One region of the Cupriavidus sp. 05T41 genome, then DNA from elsewhere that is predicted to be linked to it. Evidence: predicted binding sites of a transcription regulator. Region 1 holds the regulator's gene; each other region holds the start of a gene.

Region 1 (6,390 bases):
GCCTGGTCGGCGCGCTGCATATCCACGACCTGACCCGCGCCAAGGTCATCTGAGGGCGGCCACAGCATATGCGGGATCTCCTGTCCTCCGTGAGCCGGCTCGGAATGCGGCTGCTGCCACTGCTGCTGATGGCGCTGGTGGCGGGCAGCACTTTCTGGCTGGTGCAGGTCAACTCGCCGCGCGAAGCCGCCACCGGCCCGGTCGGCAAGAAGCACGAGCCGGATTACTACATGATCCATTTTTCCGCCACGGAGCTTGCCGAGGACGGAAACACCAAGATGCGCTTCACCGGCGACAAGATGACCCACTTCGAGGACGACCAGACCTACGAAGTGACGCGCCCGGCCATGCGCGCCTATGAGATTGACCGCCCGCCGGTGACCGGCCACTCCGACCGCGGCACCATGAATGCCGAGGGCTCGGTGGTGGACCTGTTCGGCAACGCGCTGATCGTGCGCGCGCAGGGGCCCGATCCCGCCAAGGATCCGCAGATGACCGCTGCGTCCGAGTACTTCCAGGTGCTGGTCAACGACGACATCGTCAAGACCGACAAGGCCGTCAAGCTCACGCGCGGCCCGTCGGTGATGACCGCCAACGGCCTGATCTTCAACAACGTCACCCGCGAAGTACAATTGCTGGGTAACGTACACGGCACCATCATTACGGGGCCGCCGGCCAGCGCCGCGAAGCAGCCCTGACGAAGCCTGACGCGCCGCGCCCGGAAACAGCCAAGAAACGAAGCCGCCCGCGGGCCAGAGCCGCCCGCGCCAACCGCCACCACGCCAATATGAATCCATTCCTGACGACATCGTCCTGTCGCCGTCGCAGCACGGCTGCCCTGCTGACGCTGGCAGCCATGCTCGGCCTTGCGCTGGCCGCGCCCGCCCGCGCCGAGAAGGCCGACCGCGACAAGCCACTGGTGCTGGAGGCGGACAATGCCAGCTACGACGACGTCAAGCAGGTGTACGTACTGACCGGCAACGTGGTGCTGACCAAGGGCACCATGGTGCTGAAGTCCGATGCGGCCGAAGTGCGCACCGACCCCGAGGGCTACCAGTACGCCGTGGCCACCTCGAAGGCAGGCAAGCAGGCCTATATCCGCCAGAAGCGCGACAACGTCGACGAATACATCGACGGCTGGGGCGACCGCATCGAGTCCGACGGCAAGCAGGAAATCTCCAAGCTGATCGGCCGCGCCCGCATGGCGCGCCTGGCCGGCGCCAAGCTGGTCGACGAGATCCGCGGTGCCGTGATCACCTACGACAGCCGCAACGAGTTCTACACGGCCACCGGCGGCGCCGAGAACGCCACGGCAGGCAGCCCGTCCGGACGCGTGCGCGCGGTGCTCTCGCCGCGCCAGGAGCAGCCCGCCAGCGGCGCCGCCGCCAGTCCGCTGCCGCTCAAGCCGGCCCCTGCCCCCGCCAACCCCTGACGCCGGCGCGCAGCAGCGCCGCCCGATCCACGGATTCAGCCTTCATGACCGCTACCCAAACCGAACCGTCCCAGCCCAACGTCCTGACCGAGAGCAGCACCCTGGTCGTGCGCCACCTGAAGAAGCGCTACGGCTCGCGCACGGTGGTCAAGGACGTGTCGCTCGACGTGAAGAGCGGCGAGGTGGTCGGGCTGCTGGGTCCCAACGGCGCGGGCAAGACCACTTCGTTCTACATGATCGTCGGGCTGGTGGCGCTGGACGAAGGCGACATCGTGCTCGACGACAAGCACATCAGCGGCCTCGCCATCCACGAGCGCGCGCGCATGGGCCTGTCCTACCTGCCGCAGGAAGCCTCGGTGTTCCGCAAGCTCAACGTGCAGGAGAACATCCGCGCCGTGCTCGAGTTGCAGGTGCACGACGGCAAGCCGCTGTCCAAGGCGGATATCGAGCGACGCCTGGACTCGCTGCTCGACGACCTGCAGATCGCCCACCTGCGCGAGAATCCGGCGCTGTCGCTGTCCGGTGGCGAGCGCCGCCGCGTGGAAATCGCCCGTGCGCTGGCTTCCGCGCCGCGCTTCATCCTGCTCGACGAACCGTTCGCCGGCGTGGACCCGATCGCGGTGGGCGAAATCCAGCGCATCGTCAGCTTCCTCAAGGCACGCAACATCGGCGTGCTCATCACGGACCACAACGTGCGCGAGACGCTTGGCATCTGCGACCACGCGTATATCATCAGCGAAGGCACCGTGCTGGCGTCAGGCCAGCCCGAAGACATCATTGCCAACGAATCGGTGCGCAAGGTCTACCTGGGCGAGAACTTCCGCATGTAACGCGGGGCGCGGCCTACTGCCGCGCAGCCGGGATATTCGCGGCCAGGCGGCGTTCATGTCGCCTTTCATCCTGCAAACGATCACGGCGGCATCAGCGATAGCAATTTCCGTTCCAACGGCATGGAAGTTGCGCATAAAATAGGTCGCATGAAACCGTCGCTACAGCTCCGCCTCTCGCAGCATCTCGCGCTTACGCCGCAACTCCAGCAGTCGATCCGGCTGCTGCAACTGTCCACGCTCGAACTGCAGCAGGAAGTTGAGCAAGCGCTCACCGAGAACCCCCTGCTCGAACGCGAAAACGACTGGATCGAAAGCCCGCTGCGCGTGGGTGCCGATGGCTCCGTCAACCTGCAGAGCGCGCCCGCGCCTGCGCCCGCCGATGGCCAGGGCACCAGCGAGAACCGCCCCGACGGCGCCGCCGATGGCGACGACAACTACGCCGACAGCGGCGAGGATTACGGCAGCGACTGGAGCCTCGACGACTTTGCCCGCCGCCCGCAGGGCGACGAGGACGAAAAGACGCCGATGCAGCTGCGTGACGCCGAGCCGACGCTGCGCGAGCACCTGATGGAGCAACTCGCGCCGCTGAAGATTTCCATGCGCGACAAAGGGCTCGCGATCTTCCTGGTCGAGTCGCTGGACGACGACGGATACCTTAGCGCTTCGCTCGAGGAGATCTGCGCCGAACTGCCCGAGGAACTCGAGTTCGAGATCGACGAGGTACACGCCGTCCTGACCCTGCTGCAGAGCTTCGACCCGGCCGGCGTAGGTGCGCGCAACGCCGCCGAATGCCTGGCGCTGCAACTGCGCCGGCTCACCCATCCGCAGCGCGAACTGGCCCTGACCATCGTCACCAGCCACCTGGAGCTGCTCGCGGTGCGCGACTACACGCGCCTGAAGAAAGCGCTGCAGGTCGACGAGGCCGACCTCAAGGCCGCGCACGAACTGATCCGCTCGCTCGCCCCGTATCCCGGCCATGCCTATAGCCGCCCCGAGGCGGATTTCGTGGTGCCGGATGTTTTCGTGCGAAAAATGAGCGGCGGCTGGATCGCGCAACTCAATCCGGATGTGATGCCGCGGCTACGCATCAACGATATGTACGCGCAGATTTTGCGCGGTGCAAAAGGCGATTCAGGGGCTGCCGGACTGCAGCAAAAATTGCAGGAAGCACGCTGGTTGATCAAGAATATCCAGCAGCGCTTCGACACCATATTGCGCGTCGCACAAGCGATTGTCGAACGTCAAAAGAACTTCTTCACCCACGGGGAAATTGCGATGCGCCCCTTGGTTTTGCGGGAGATTGCCGATACACTGGGTCTACACGAGTCCACCATCTCTCGGGTGACAACCAATAAATACATGGCAACGCCGATGGGGACTTTCGAGCTGAAGTATTTCTTCGGCAGTCACGTATCCACAGAAACCGGCGGCGCGGCCTCTTCAACGGCAATTCGAGCGTTGATCAAGCAACTCATAGGAGCCGAAGATCCCAGGAATCCCCTGTCGGATAGCAGGATCGCCGAACTGCTCGGCGAGCAAGGCTTCGTGGTGGCGCGCCGTACCGTCGCCAAGTACCGCGAGGCGCTGAAAATCCCTGCCGTAAATCTCCGCAAGTCTTTGTAGCCGAGTTGCATCGCCTGCCTGATGCAACTCTTTCAGAAGGAGAAACGCTATGAACTTCAAGATCAGTGGACACCACTTGGACATCACGCCCCCGCTGCGTGAGTACGTGGAAACGAAACTGGAGCGTATCGTCAGGCATTTCGATCAAGTCATTGGCGTAAGTGTGCTGCTATCTGTCGACAATACAAAAGAAAAGGACCGGCGGCAGTACGCGGAAATCAATCTACATCTCAAGGGCAAGGACATCTTTGTCGAAGCGCATCACGAAGACCTGTATGCCGCTATCGACGCGCTAGTCGACAAGCTCGACCGGCAGGTGATTCGCCACAAGGATCGCGTGCAAAGCCACGACCGCGAAGCGGTCAAGTATCAATTGGCCGCAGCGCAGATGCAGCAATGACCGTGCCTGGCGGCCCACCTAGGGGGCCGTCGGTGTCAGTCCCTTGAAACCAGAACAAGCCGCGCCCGATGCGCGGCTTTTTTGCGCACATTTTTGTGGCGTTCTCCCGCATTTACGGCCGGTATCGAATCACGCAAGGGGATTCCGCAAGGCCACGCTCCCGGTGTATGCTGTGCAATACATAAGCAATAGCGCGGCAATTTTTCCGTGCGCGCGGCACCGCTTCCGCGCATCGGCTATTGCAATGCACAAGGCGGGGGCGGGCCTGCTCTATAATGGCCAGACGCCCGACACCGGCATGGGATAACCGGTGAAACGAGGGCACGAGCCTTTCTATCCCCTTTGCCTGGTGCGGCCCTCTCCTGGCCACGGGCCTGCTTACTAGAAAAACCTGCGCATTCCACATGAATCGTTTGGCTAAATTGCTGCCACCCGGCAACATCAACCTCGACGTCAGCGTCACCAGCAAGAAGCGGGTGTTCGAACAGGCCGGGCTCCTCTTCGAGAACAACCATGGCGTAGCGCGCGCTACCGTGACCGACAACCTGTTCGCCCGCGAATCGCTGGGCTCGACCGGCCTCGGAGCCGGGGTTGCCATTCCGCACGGTCGCATCAAGGGCCTCAAGCAGCCCCTGGCCGCCTTCATGCGCCTGGGCGAGCCGATCCCCTTCGAGTCGCCTGACGGCAAGCCGGTGTCGCTGCTGATCTTCCTGCTCGTGCCCGAACAGGCTACCCAGCAGCACCTGGAGATCCTTTCCGAGATTGCCCAGCTGCTGTCCGACCGCGAAATGCGCGAAGGACTCGCTACCCTGCCCACTCCCGATGCCGTGCACCAGTTGCTGACGCAATGGCATCCCTGACCCGCCGGGGCAAGCCCTGCCCGGCCAACAGGGCCGTTGCCTCCCCGGCCTGAAAGCCTGTCCCCCGAAAGCACCGCATGGAACTCACTGGCGTCACCTCGCAGTCGATCTTCGACGACAACGCAGCCGACATCAAACTCTCCTGGGTCGCTGGCCTGGAAGGGGCCGACCGGGCCTTCGACGTTGAGTTCGCGCGTGAAGCCACGTCCGCCGCCGATCTCGTCGGGCACTTGAACCTGATCCACCCGAACCGGATCCAGGTGCTCGGCAAACCCGAAATCACCTATTACCAGCGTCTCGACGACGAAATGCGCAAACGCCAGATGGGCGAGCTGATCCTGCTCGAGCCGCCCTTCCTGGTGATCGCGGACGGCATGGAGCCACCCCCCGACCTGGAACTGCGCTGCACGCGCTCGTCCACGCCCCTGTTCACCACGCCGGTATCCTCGGCCGCGGTCATCGACCACCTGCGGCTCTATCTGTCGCGGATTTCCGCGCCGCGCGTGACCATGCACGGCGTGTTCCTCGACATCCTCGGCATGGGCGTGCTGATCATGGGCGAGTCGGGTCTGGGCAAGAGCGAACTAGGCCTGGAACTGATCTCGCGCGGACACGGACTGGTGGCCGACGATGCGGTGGACTTCGTGCGCCTGGGGCCTGACTTCATCGAAGGCCGCTGCCCGCCGCTGCTGCAGAACCTGCTCGAAGTGCGCGGACTGGGCCTGCTCGACATCAAGACCATCTTCGGCGAGACTGCGGTGCGCCGGAAAATGAAGATGAAGCTGGTGGTGCAGCTGGTGCGGCGCAACGATGGCGAGTTCGAGCGCCTGCCGCTGGATTCCCAATACCTCGACGTGCTTGGCCTGCCGATCCACATGGTCAAGATCCAGGTGGCGGCCGGCCGAAATCTCGCCGTGCTGGTCGAGGCCGCCGTGCGCAACACTATCCTGCGCCTGCGCGGCATCGATACGCTGCGTGATTTCATGGACCGCCAGCGTGCCGCGATGCAGGCCGATGTCGCTTCGCGCGGCCAGGGCCGCCTGCTCTGACAAGCGGTTTCTGCGCCACTTTTCGTTTGCTTATATTGCTGCAAGCATGAAGAAGGGCGACGAGCGCAAGGCATTCATGAAGGAATGCCTGTCCAAGTAACAAGGGTCGCCCTTTCGTGGACGCATGTGCAAATGGCGAACTCCGGTTCGTCATTTTTTATGAGGCCCGCCCGTCACGATACCGTCATGACGGCGT
Region 2 (6,390 bases), on a different contig from region 1:
CGCGCGCCTCGGCGCGGCGGAAGTCCTGCCACATGGTCGTGAGGACAACGGCCGCCACGCCCGCATACACGAGCCCGGCCAGCACGGCGGCCGCGCGCGGCAAACGCATGCGGCCGAAGCCGGACGGCTCCAGCCAGGCCAGCATGAAACAGAACGGCAGCAGGAAGTACAGGTAATGCAGCGGATACTCCAGCATGGAATGCGCGCACAGCATCGCCAGCCAGGTCAGCACCAGGACCGTCTGCGCCCGCTCCTTCGCGTCGCCGCGCCAAAGGCGACGGTACGCAACGCGCCATAGCCAGGCCAGCAGCGACAACATCACGCCGGCCGTCCCGACCAGGCCGGTCTTGGCCAGCAGGTCCAGCAAGGCGTTGTGGGCATGGAGGGACATCTCCACCTTCACGCCCACCTGCTCCATCTGGGCAAACTGCGCCCAGCCGAACTCACCCCAGCTCACGCCCAGCCACGGATGCGAGCGGAACATGGCCCACGCGTGGGTCCACATCGCGCCCCGCCACGACAACTGGTCCGCGCCCTGCAGTTGCGCCACCGTATCGAACAGCCGCCAGCCCATTGCCTGTCCCGCACTCTTGATCGCGGGCTGGAGGATCAGCAGCGTCACCACCATCGCCACGGCGGCAAACACGAGTCCCGCGGGACGGCGCATCGGATTGTTGCCGCCCGGACGCGCACGCCGCATCATGCCGCCGCCTGCGCCCTGCCCGCGCGCCATCCACGCCATCACCAGCGCGTAAGCCGCGGCCAGCCCCACGTGCAGCACCCCGGTGCGCGAACCGGACAGCACGATGCCACTCACCAGCAGCACCGCCGCGGCCAGCCAGGCCGGCGCCCGCAAGCGGCCGCGCGCCGCCAGCCACACCGCCGCCGCCAGCGCCAGGCCCTCGACCGTGGCCTGGTGATTGGGCTGGTTCAGATTGCCCCACAGGCGGCGGTTGTCGTCATAGAAGTAGGTGGATACCAGCCCCACTGTGTCGGGCTCCAGCCCGAACACCTGGACCCACTGCGCCACGGCGCCCAGCAGTCCCGCCACCAGCCACGCGATGGCCAGCGTATCGACCATTGCCTGCCGCTCGGCCGATGATGCGGTCCGCCCCTGTCGCCACGCCGCCCACATCACAGCCGCTGCAAGCGCGAGCACCAGTTCCGTCACCAGGCGGCTGCCGGACACATCTTCCATGCCGGCGAGCCCCTGCACGATGCCGGTAGCGATCAGCCAGAGGGGGAAGAGGAGGATCCAGGGAAGCTGGGCTGGCCCCGCCTGGTAACCATAGCCGTAACCGGCGGCTTGCCGGGGCGTTACGGCGCCCAGAATGATGACGGCGACGGCGAACAGCAGCGCGGAAGTCCATTCGCCGTAGAAGGTGGCGAGCGGAAGCGTATGCCGGGAAACCAGCAGCGGCACGACGAGCGTGGCGGCGAGGAAGCTGAGGGGAATGGCTGACCGGGAGGACAGCATGCGGGATGCCTTGTGATGCCGGTTGGCAAAAGGCGGATGATAGCTTGGGGGGCGGGAAAAGAAAAAGCGCCCGGAGGCGCTTTTTCTTGAGGATGTAGGGCGGGGATGCAAATCAGGGGAATGATCCGTTTTGCTCAACTGCCCGCGGCCACCACCTCGGCATGCACTTTTGGCTCTCCATAGAGGCTGAGCAACTGCGACTTGAATCCACTCAGCAGGGATTTTTGGTTATCGCACATGGCGATCAGCCACGCATAGTGCGCATCGAATTCCGTGCCCGAAAGATTCCTGAGGCGCTTGACCTGTAGAAGCGCCTCCTCCGGCCGACGGTCCAGCGCGAGAAGGACTGTGTAGCGGCGGATGTACTTGGGTGAAGCAGCCACGTCCAAGGCGCTCTCGTGAAGGGCGATCTTTTCCCGGAGCATATCTGTGGTCAGAGGAATTCCGCCAACGAGCCCGCGCTGTCCCCAGTCGCCGAAGATCAGTGACGGATTCAGCGTGTAGTTCCTGGCAGCCTGGCCCTCGTAAACAGCCCTCGCATTCTGATAGTCGAAACCACCCGCGACAAGCCCGAACAGCACGCCGCCGAGCGAAAACAGACTCAGGACTGACAGAAGCCTGCCGGAGGCGCTTTGCCAAACCGAGGTTTCCGCCATGCCAAGCAGCAGGCAAACCGGCAACAGGAAAAAGGCATAGGTTTGCGGGAATTCCAGCATGGCATGCACCGCGACCACCGTAACCATGGTGAGGCAATAGATACGTTGCGAAGCCTCGCGGCCTGCGCGCACGGCTTGCGCGCAACGCCAGGCCCACAGGACGCATGGCACCAGCACGGCAAGCGCCCCCGCAATGCCTGTCTTGGCAAGCAGATCCAGCACGATATTGTGCGCATTATCGGCAACGACGACAGGTCCGAGACGATCAGCAATGAGATATTGCGCCCGCATATACTCGCCCCAGCCAACCCCAAGCAGCGGATGCTCGCGCGCAATTTCCAGCGCATAGCGCCATAGCGCGAGACGCGGCGACACGTGCAACTCTCTCGCCAGGCGTTCGGTAGTCGAGGCCAGATGAAGTTCAAGGGATTGATTGAGCAAAGACACGAGCGCCATCGCCGCAATCAGTACCAGAAGCGGCAAGGCCCCCAGGACCGCCGCACGCACCCAGTCGGCTCTCCCCGGCCTGCCTCTCGTGGCCGAAAGCGCCGTTGCGGCGGCGCCTGCGCCAACCACGACGGCCTGCAGTATCGGGGTGCGCGATACGGTCAGCGCGATGCCAATGCTCAGCACGACAAGCGAGGCCCCTAAGGTGGCCCTGCCGATCAGGCGCCCGCACCACAGGTAAAGCGCGCTGGCCACGGCCAGCGCAGCGAGGGTGGCAAGATGGTTTGCCTGCAGGAGGTTGGCGAAAGGCCTGCGCCCCTCTTCAAAGGGCAATGCGACAACCCACGGCGCGAGGTACCGCTCCAGGCCAAAAGCCTGCATCCAAGCCATGCCGCTGGAGATGATGCCACCAATCACGCACCCAACTGCACAGACATGCAGGATCAGTTCCGCTCGCCGCCGGTCCAGGGACAGCCAGCATCCGGCCTGGATCGTCAGTGCGGCAGCGATGCAAAAGAAGATCGCCAGATAAGAGGCCACGGGCCGCTCGAGCCGAATCGCCGCCAGTTGGACAATCAACACGGCGGCAAAGGCAATTGGTGCCACGGCGACAGCGGCCACCCTGGAAGCCCCTCCACGACCTGCCTCCATAGAGAATGCAAGCAGACAAATGGTCATTGCCGCAGCAATGGCCAGCGACTCGGCATAGAAGGATGGAATCGGAAGGGGATGTGGCGCTATCAGGTATGGGACCGTCCACAGGGCGAACGTCATCACCAGCGTAATCGAGAGGCGCAGCGGCCCAGATCTGGCTTTCACGGCATTGGTTCCGATGTCAGGAAAACAGCTCTCACGCGCGCCACAGGCTGCACCGGAGAAGACTGAGGCGCAGAGTTTGCACACTCCCTGGATCCATAAAAAAAGGCGCCCTGAGGCGCCTTTCCTTCACCTGCCGCGCATTGCGTAATCGCGGCGCGGCAGGAGATGCAGCAATTACTTGCAATAATTCGCGGCGAAGCAGGTATCGGTACCGGCGACATGAGCCCACTTGAGAACACCGTTGTCAATTACCGGCGAAACCGCAAAAACATAACCACCGGCCGCGGCCGTGCCAGTCGCCGTCACGACGCCGTCTGTAACAGTCAATGCCTGAACGTTACCGGGCAGCGTAGTCGGAATCTGCGGAATACCATTGGAGTTAGCACTGCAGCCCGTCGCGCTGCTGGTTTCCTGGACGCAGACACCCACAGCGGTCTTGTACGACTCCGCAGTATTGATGACTTCGGAGAACTTCGCCTTTTGCGTGTATTGCTGATATTGCGGAATCGCAATCGCAGCCAGGATACCGATGATCGCCACAACGATCATCAGTTCGATCAGGGTGAAACCCTTCTGGACACGGCGGCCCAGTTTCTTCAGTTGAACCCGTTTTTGCATGATTGACCCCTCGAAGGAATTTTGGATACAGATAGAAACATTTTGTTTCATGTGATGCTGTAAATCCTTTAGCACTTAGCGTGCCAGCGCCGCAAACCCCGGTGGCTTCGTCGGCGAGTGACAATTTTCGCCACTTCGGAGTGTTCCGAGCCTTGATACGGCGCAAATTTTGTCACTTAAGATGACGCGGACAGTCAGTAAACACAAAATCCTGTTTAACTCTGTGCGAAACCGCACTGAATTCCCGGGCCGCGGCGGTGCGGCGGAAAACGAAACGGGTGGCCCCTGGGCCACCCGTCCGGTAGTGCAGCAAGGTGCACCGTCCGTTCACGGAGCCGTCCGATCCGGACGGCTCCGCTTCAATACGTCATGCCGTCAGGCTGGCTGCGCCGCGCGTTTCTGCAGCAGCTTGCCGACCAACACCACCAGCGCCGCACCGATGATGCCGAACACAAGGTGCGCATGCGGCACGTGCATCTCGAACCAGGCGGCGTCCACGGGATCGCTCACCAGCATTTCGCCGGCCAGGTAGCCCAGCAGCGCGGCGCCCAGCACGATGATGACGGGAAAGCGGTCCATGACCTTGAGCAGGATGGTGCTGCCGAACACGATCAGGGGGATGGACAGGCCCAGGCCGAGCACCAGCAGCATCAGCTGGCTGCCTTCCGGTCCCTTCTGCGCCGCGGCGGCCACGGCCACCACGTTATCGAGCGACATCACCAGGTCGGCGATCAGGATGGTGCGGATCGCGGCCCAGATATTGTCCTTGGCCGAATGGCCGTCTTCGTCGTCTTCGCCGGTCAGCAGTTGCACGCCGATATAGACCAGCAGCAAGGCGCCGACGATCTTGAGGTAAGGCAGGCTGAGCAGCTTGACCGCGGCAACCGTGAGCACCACCCGCATGATGATGGCGGCGGCGCTGCCCCAGAAGATCGCTTTCTTCTGCTGGGCGGGCGGCAGGTTGCGGGATGCGAGCGCGATCACCACGGCGTTGTCGCCGGAGAGCACGATATTGGTCAGGATGATGGATCCCAGCGCGATCCAGAACGCGGTGGAGGACAGCAGTTCCACGGTAAAGCTCCTCGAGTTTTCTTAAATTATGATTCGAACGCCGCATGGCGACGGGCGATCCAACCGACGACGTCCAGCCGATGATGACGGAATTCGGATGTCTGAGTCTTCAGACATGAGATTTACCGTATCAAGCTTTCGATTCGGTTTCAATCGCCAGTTCGCCAGCCTCGGGAGATACCCTAGGTTCCTGGCGTCCCAGAATGACGCGCCCCCGCGCGAAGGCGGGGGCATCGAGGGCCGGCGGCGCACCTGCGTTCAGGCAGGCCACCCCGGCACCGGCAAATCTCCCGCCCTCGGGCGGGGTCCGCCAGATATCACCAGAAAGCGGCGATTACAGGATCGACTTCAGCAGGCGGCCCATTTCCGACGGATTCTTGGTGACCTTGATACCGCAGGCTTCCATGATTTCCAGCTTGGCTTGCGCCGTGTCGGCACCGCCCGAGATCAGCGCGCCGGCGTGGCCCATGCGCTTGCCCGGAGGCGCGGTCACGCCAGCGATGAAGCCAACCACCGGCTTCTTCATGTTGTCCTTGATCCACTCGGCGGCGTTGGCTTCGTCCGGACCGCCGATTTCGCCGATCATGACCACGGCGTCCGTTTCGGGATCGTCGTTGAACATCTTCATGATGTCGATGTGCTTCAGGCCATTGATGGGGTCGCCACCGATGCCCACTGCCGACGACTGGCCCAGGCCCAGCGCGGTCAGCTGGCCCACGGCTTCATAGGTCAGCGTGCCCGAGCGCGACACCACGCCGATGCGGCCCTTGCGGTGGATATGGCCCGGCATGATGCCGATCTTGATTTCGTCCGGCGTGATCAGGCCAGGGCAGTTCGGTCCGAGCAGCAAGGTCTTCTTGTTGCCCTTACGCATCTTGTCCTTGAGCTCCATCATGTCGCGCACGGGGATGCCTTCGGTGATGCAGACCACCAGGTCCAGGTCAGCGTCGACGGCTTCCCAGATCGCGGCGGCGGCGCCTGCGGGCGGCACGTAGATCACGGAAACGGTGGCGCCGGTGGAGTCCTTGGCGTCCTTCACGCTGGCGTAGATGGGAATGCCTTCGAAGTCTTCGCCGGCCTTCTTCGGGTTCACGCCGGCCACGAAGCAGTTCTTGCCGTTGGCATAGTCGCGGCAGCCACGGGTGTGGAACTGGCCGGTCTTGCCGGTGATGCCCTGGGTGATGACCTTGGTGTCTTTGTTAATCAGAATCGACATGCTGTAATCCTTTGCTTGGCTCCAAGCAGCGCGGGGCCTGGCCCGGCGCGCTGCTCGCGTCGCGTTTTGTTGGCGTTCGTGCGTCT
Region 3 (2,241 bases), on a different contig from region 1:
CACGGTGCCACCCACGAGGGCGATGACAATGCCCAGCAGGGTGCCGATCGCCTGCGCGCCCAGCGAAACCCCGCCGATGCCGCCCAGCGCCTGCGCACCGAAGATGCCGGCGGCAATGCCGCCCCACGCGCCGCACAGGCCGTGCAGCGGCCACACGCCCAGCACATCGTCGATGTGCCATTTGTTCTGGGCCAGCGTAAACAGATAGACGAACAGCACGCCGGCCACGCCGCCGGTCACCAGCGCGCCCAGCGGGTGCATCAGATCCGAGCCCGCGCACACCGCCACCAGCCCGGCGAGCGGCCCGTTATAGGCGAAGCCGGGATCGTTGCGGCCGGCCGCCCAGGCGGCRAGCGTGCCGCCGGCCATGGCCATCAGGGAGTTGATGGCGACCAGTCCGCTGATCTTGTCGACGGTCTGCGCGCTCATGACGTTGAAGCCGAACCAGCCCACCGCCAGCACCCACGCGCCCAGCGCCAGGAACGGGATATTGGAGGGCGGGTGTGCGCTGATGCGGCCATKTTTCTGGTAGCGGCCGCGGCGCGCGCCGAGCAGCAGGATGGCCGGCAACGCGATCCAGCCGCCCATGGCATGGACCACGACGGAGCCGGCGAAGTCGTGGAAGGGCGCGCCGGCGACCGAGGCGATCCAGTCCTGCACGCCGAAGCGGTTGTTCCAGGCGATGCCTTKGAAGAAGGGGTAGACCAGGCCGACCAGGACGAAGGTCGCCACCAGTTGGGGATTGAAGCGCGAACGCTCCGCGATGCCGCCCGAGATAATCGCCGGGATGGRCGCGGCGAATGTCGCCAGGAAGAAGAATTTCACCAGCTCATAACCGCTTCTTTGCGCCAGCGTCTGGGCGCTGGCGAGAAATTCGACCCCATAAGCTACCGTATAGCCGATAAAGAAATAGGCGATCGTGGAAATCGCAAAATCCACCAGGATCTTGACCAGTGCATTGACCTGGTTCTTCTTGCGTACGGTGCCTAGCTCAAGAAAGGCAAAGCCCGCATGCATGGCAAGCACCATGATCGCCCCCAGCAGGATGAACAGGGCGTCGGTGCCGCTCTTCCAATTGTCCATACATTCCTCATGCTCAAAATGGGAGCACMYGTATGCAAWATCCGTTCCAGTTTGAGCCAGGACGGTGCGAAAATTGCACCGAGTTGGTGGATCACGCACCGGATTGTCGCGCGCGGCCTGCCCGGAGCCCACGCGCCCCGGCGAGCGTGCAGCCGGGAAGCGGCGGATGACACGGCGGCGTGCGCCCGCGCCGCGCGTTCTGCTTGCGCCAATATGAGGCAATGCCTTGTTTTGGGGCGAAACATCTCACTTTGTATGCACCAAAAAGAGCGGTGTTACCATATTGGTGCAAAAAGCTGGCMAGCAGGATGGCCGGCGCAATGGCCGGCGCAATCGCAAGCCGAATCGCAGGCCGAATCACAAGCGCAATCGACTAACGCAATCGACTAGCGCAATCGACTAGCGCAATCGACTAGCGAAATCGCGGGCGCAAGACGCAGAGAATGTTCTGAACCCTCCGTCGTGCATGCGCACAGAGCGGCGCTTTGCCGTTGGCCGCGGGTGTCGGCAAATGCCAGGATCGCCGCGGGGCATCGCGGTCCTGCGCGCGTACGCATGTTCGATTTCCCGATACCGCCAGCAGCCGCATTTGAAAGCCCGGAAAAGGGGGGGTAAATTCCCCGCAAAGGCGCTTGACTCAAGGATTTGCGGCTTTTTTCGTTGCATTGGTGCCACTGGGGATTGCCCAATGCGTAAAGCGCAGATTAGACTGCGCCGATCGGTGATTTGCCGCGTGGCAGACACTCCGATGACGACGACCAACAAGGGAAATCAGCCATGAATAAAGGTGAACTGGTATCTGCCATCGCCGCTGACGCGGAACTGAGCAATGCTGCAGCAGAGCGCGCGCTGAATGCTGCTCTGGACAACATTAAGAAGGCGGTTGCCAAGGGTGATTCGGTAACGCTGGTGGGTTTCGGCAGCTTCGGCTCGGGCAAGCGCGCTGCGCGCACCGGCCGCAATCCGCGCACCGGCGAGACCATCAAGATTCCGGCCGCCAAGACGGTCAAGTTTTCCGCCGGCCAAGGCTTCAAGGACGCTGTGAACAAGAAGAAGTAAGCAGTTCGCGTCTGCAGCGCCATTGAAATGAGAAGGCGGCCTCGAAGGCCGCTTTTTTATTGTCCCGGCCGGCTGTCCGGGGCGCCTCCAGGCACGGCG

Evidence for each region. Region 1 encodes sigma-54, which starts transcription at its own class of promoters, with help from an activator protein. Its sites were predicted from a motif close to TGGCANGNAANCTGCTTT; they were not measured.
Region 2: a site for sigma-54 is predicted at 4,086-4,103, ahead of AC1DKV_RS25775 (pilin). Genes of this name have one in related genera too.
Region 3: a site for sigma-54 is predicted at 1,115-1,132, ahead of AC1DKV_RS33080 (ammonium transporter). Genes of this name have one in related genera too.

The regions. Positions count from the first base shown of each region.
Region 1 is NZ_JBFTLQ010000010.1:127,301-133,690, forward strand. Features, by position in the region: gene AC1DKV_RS08515 (KpsF/GutQ family sugar-phosphate isomerase) at 1-53, shown strand, start outside; gene lptC (LPS export ABC transporter periplasmic protein LptC) at 69-698, shown strand; gene lptA (lipopolysaccharide transport periplasmic protein LptA) at 788-1,432, shown strand; gene lptB (LPS export ABC transporter ATP-binding protein) at 1,477-2,262, shown strand; gene AC1DKV_RS08535 (RNA polymerase factor sigma-54) at 2,410-3,885, shown strand; gene hpf (ribosome hibernation-promoting factor, HPF/YfiA family) at 3,935-4,285, shown strand; gene ptsN (PTS IIA-like nitrogen regulatory protein PtsN) at 4,690-5,145, shown strand; gene hprK (HPr(Ser) kinase/phosphatase) at 5,223-6,194, shown strand; gene AC1DKV_RS08555 (PsiF family protein) at 6,160-6,294, shown strand.
Region 2 is NZ_JBFTLQ010000050.1:6,581-12,970, reverse strand. Features, by position in the region: gene AC1DKV_RS25785 (PglL family O-oligosaccharyltransferase) at 1-1,477, opposite strand, end outside; gene AC1DKV_RS25780 (PglL family O-oligosaccharyltransferase) at 1,612-3,399, opposite strand; gene AC1DKV_RS25775 (pilin) at 3,574-4,017, opposite strand; gene AC1DKV_RS25770 (TerC family protein) at 4,393-5,088, opposite strand; gene sucD (succinate--CoA ligase subunit alpha) at 5,423-6,304, opposite strand.
Region 3 is NZ_JBFTLQ010000084.1:11,550-13,790, reverse strand. Features, by position in the region: gene AC1DKV_RS33080 (ammonium transporter) at 1-1,083, opposite strand, end outside; gene AC1DKV_RS33075 (HU family DNA-binding protein) at 1,861-2,142, shown strand.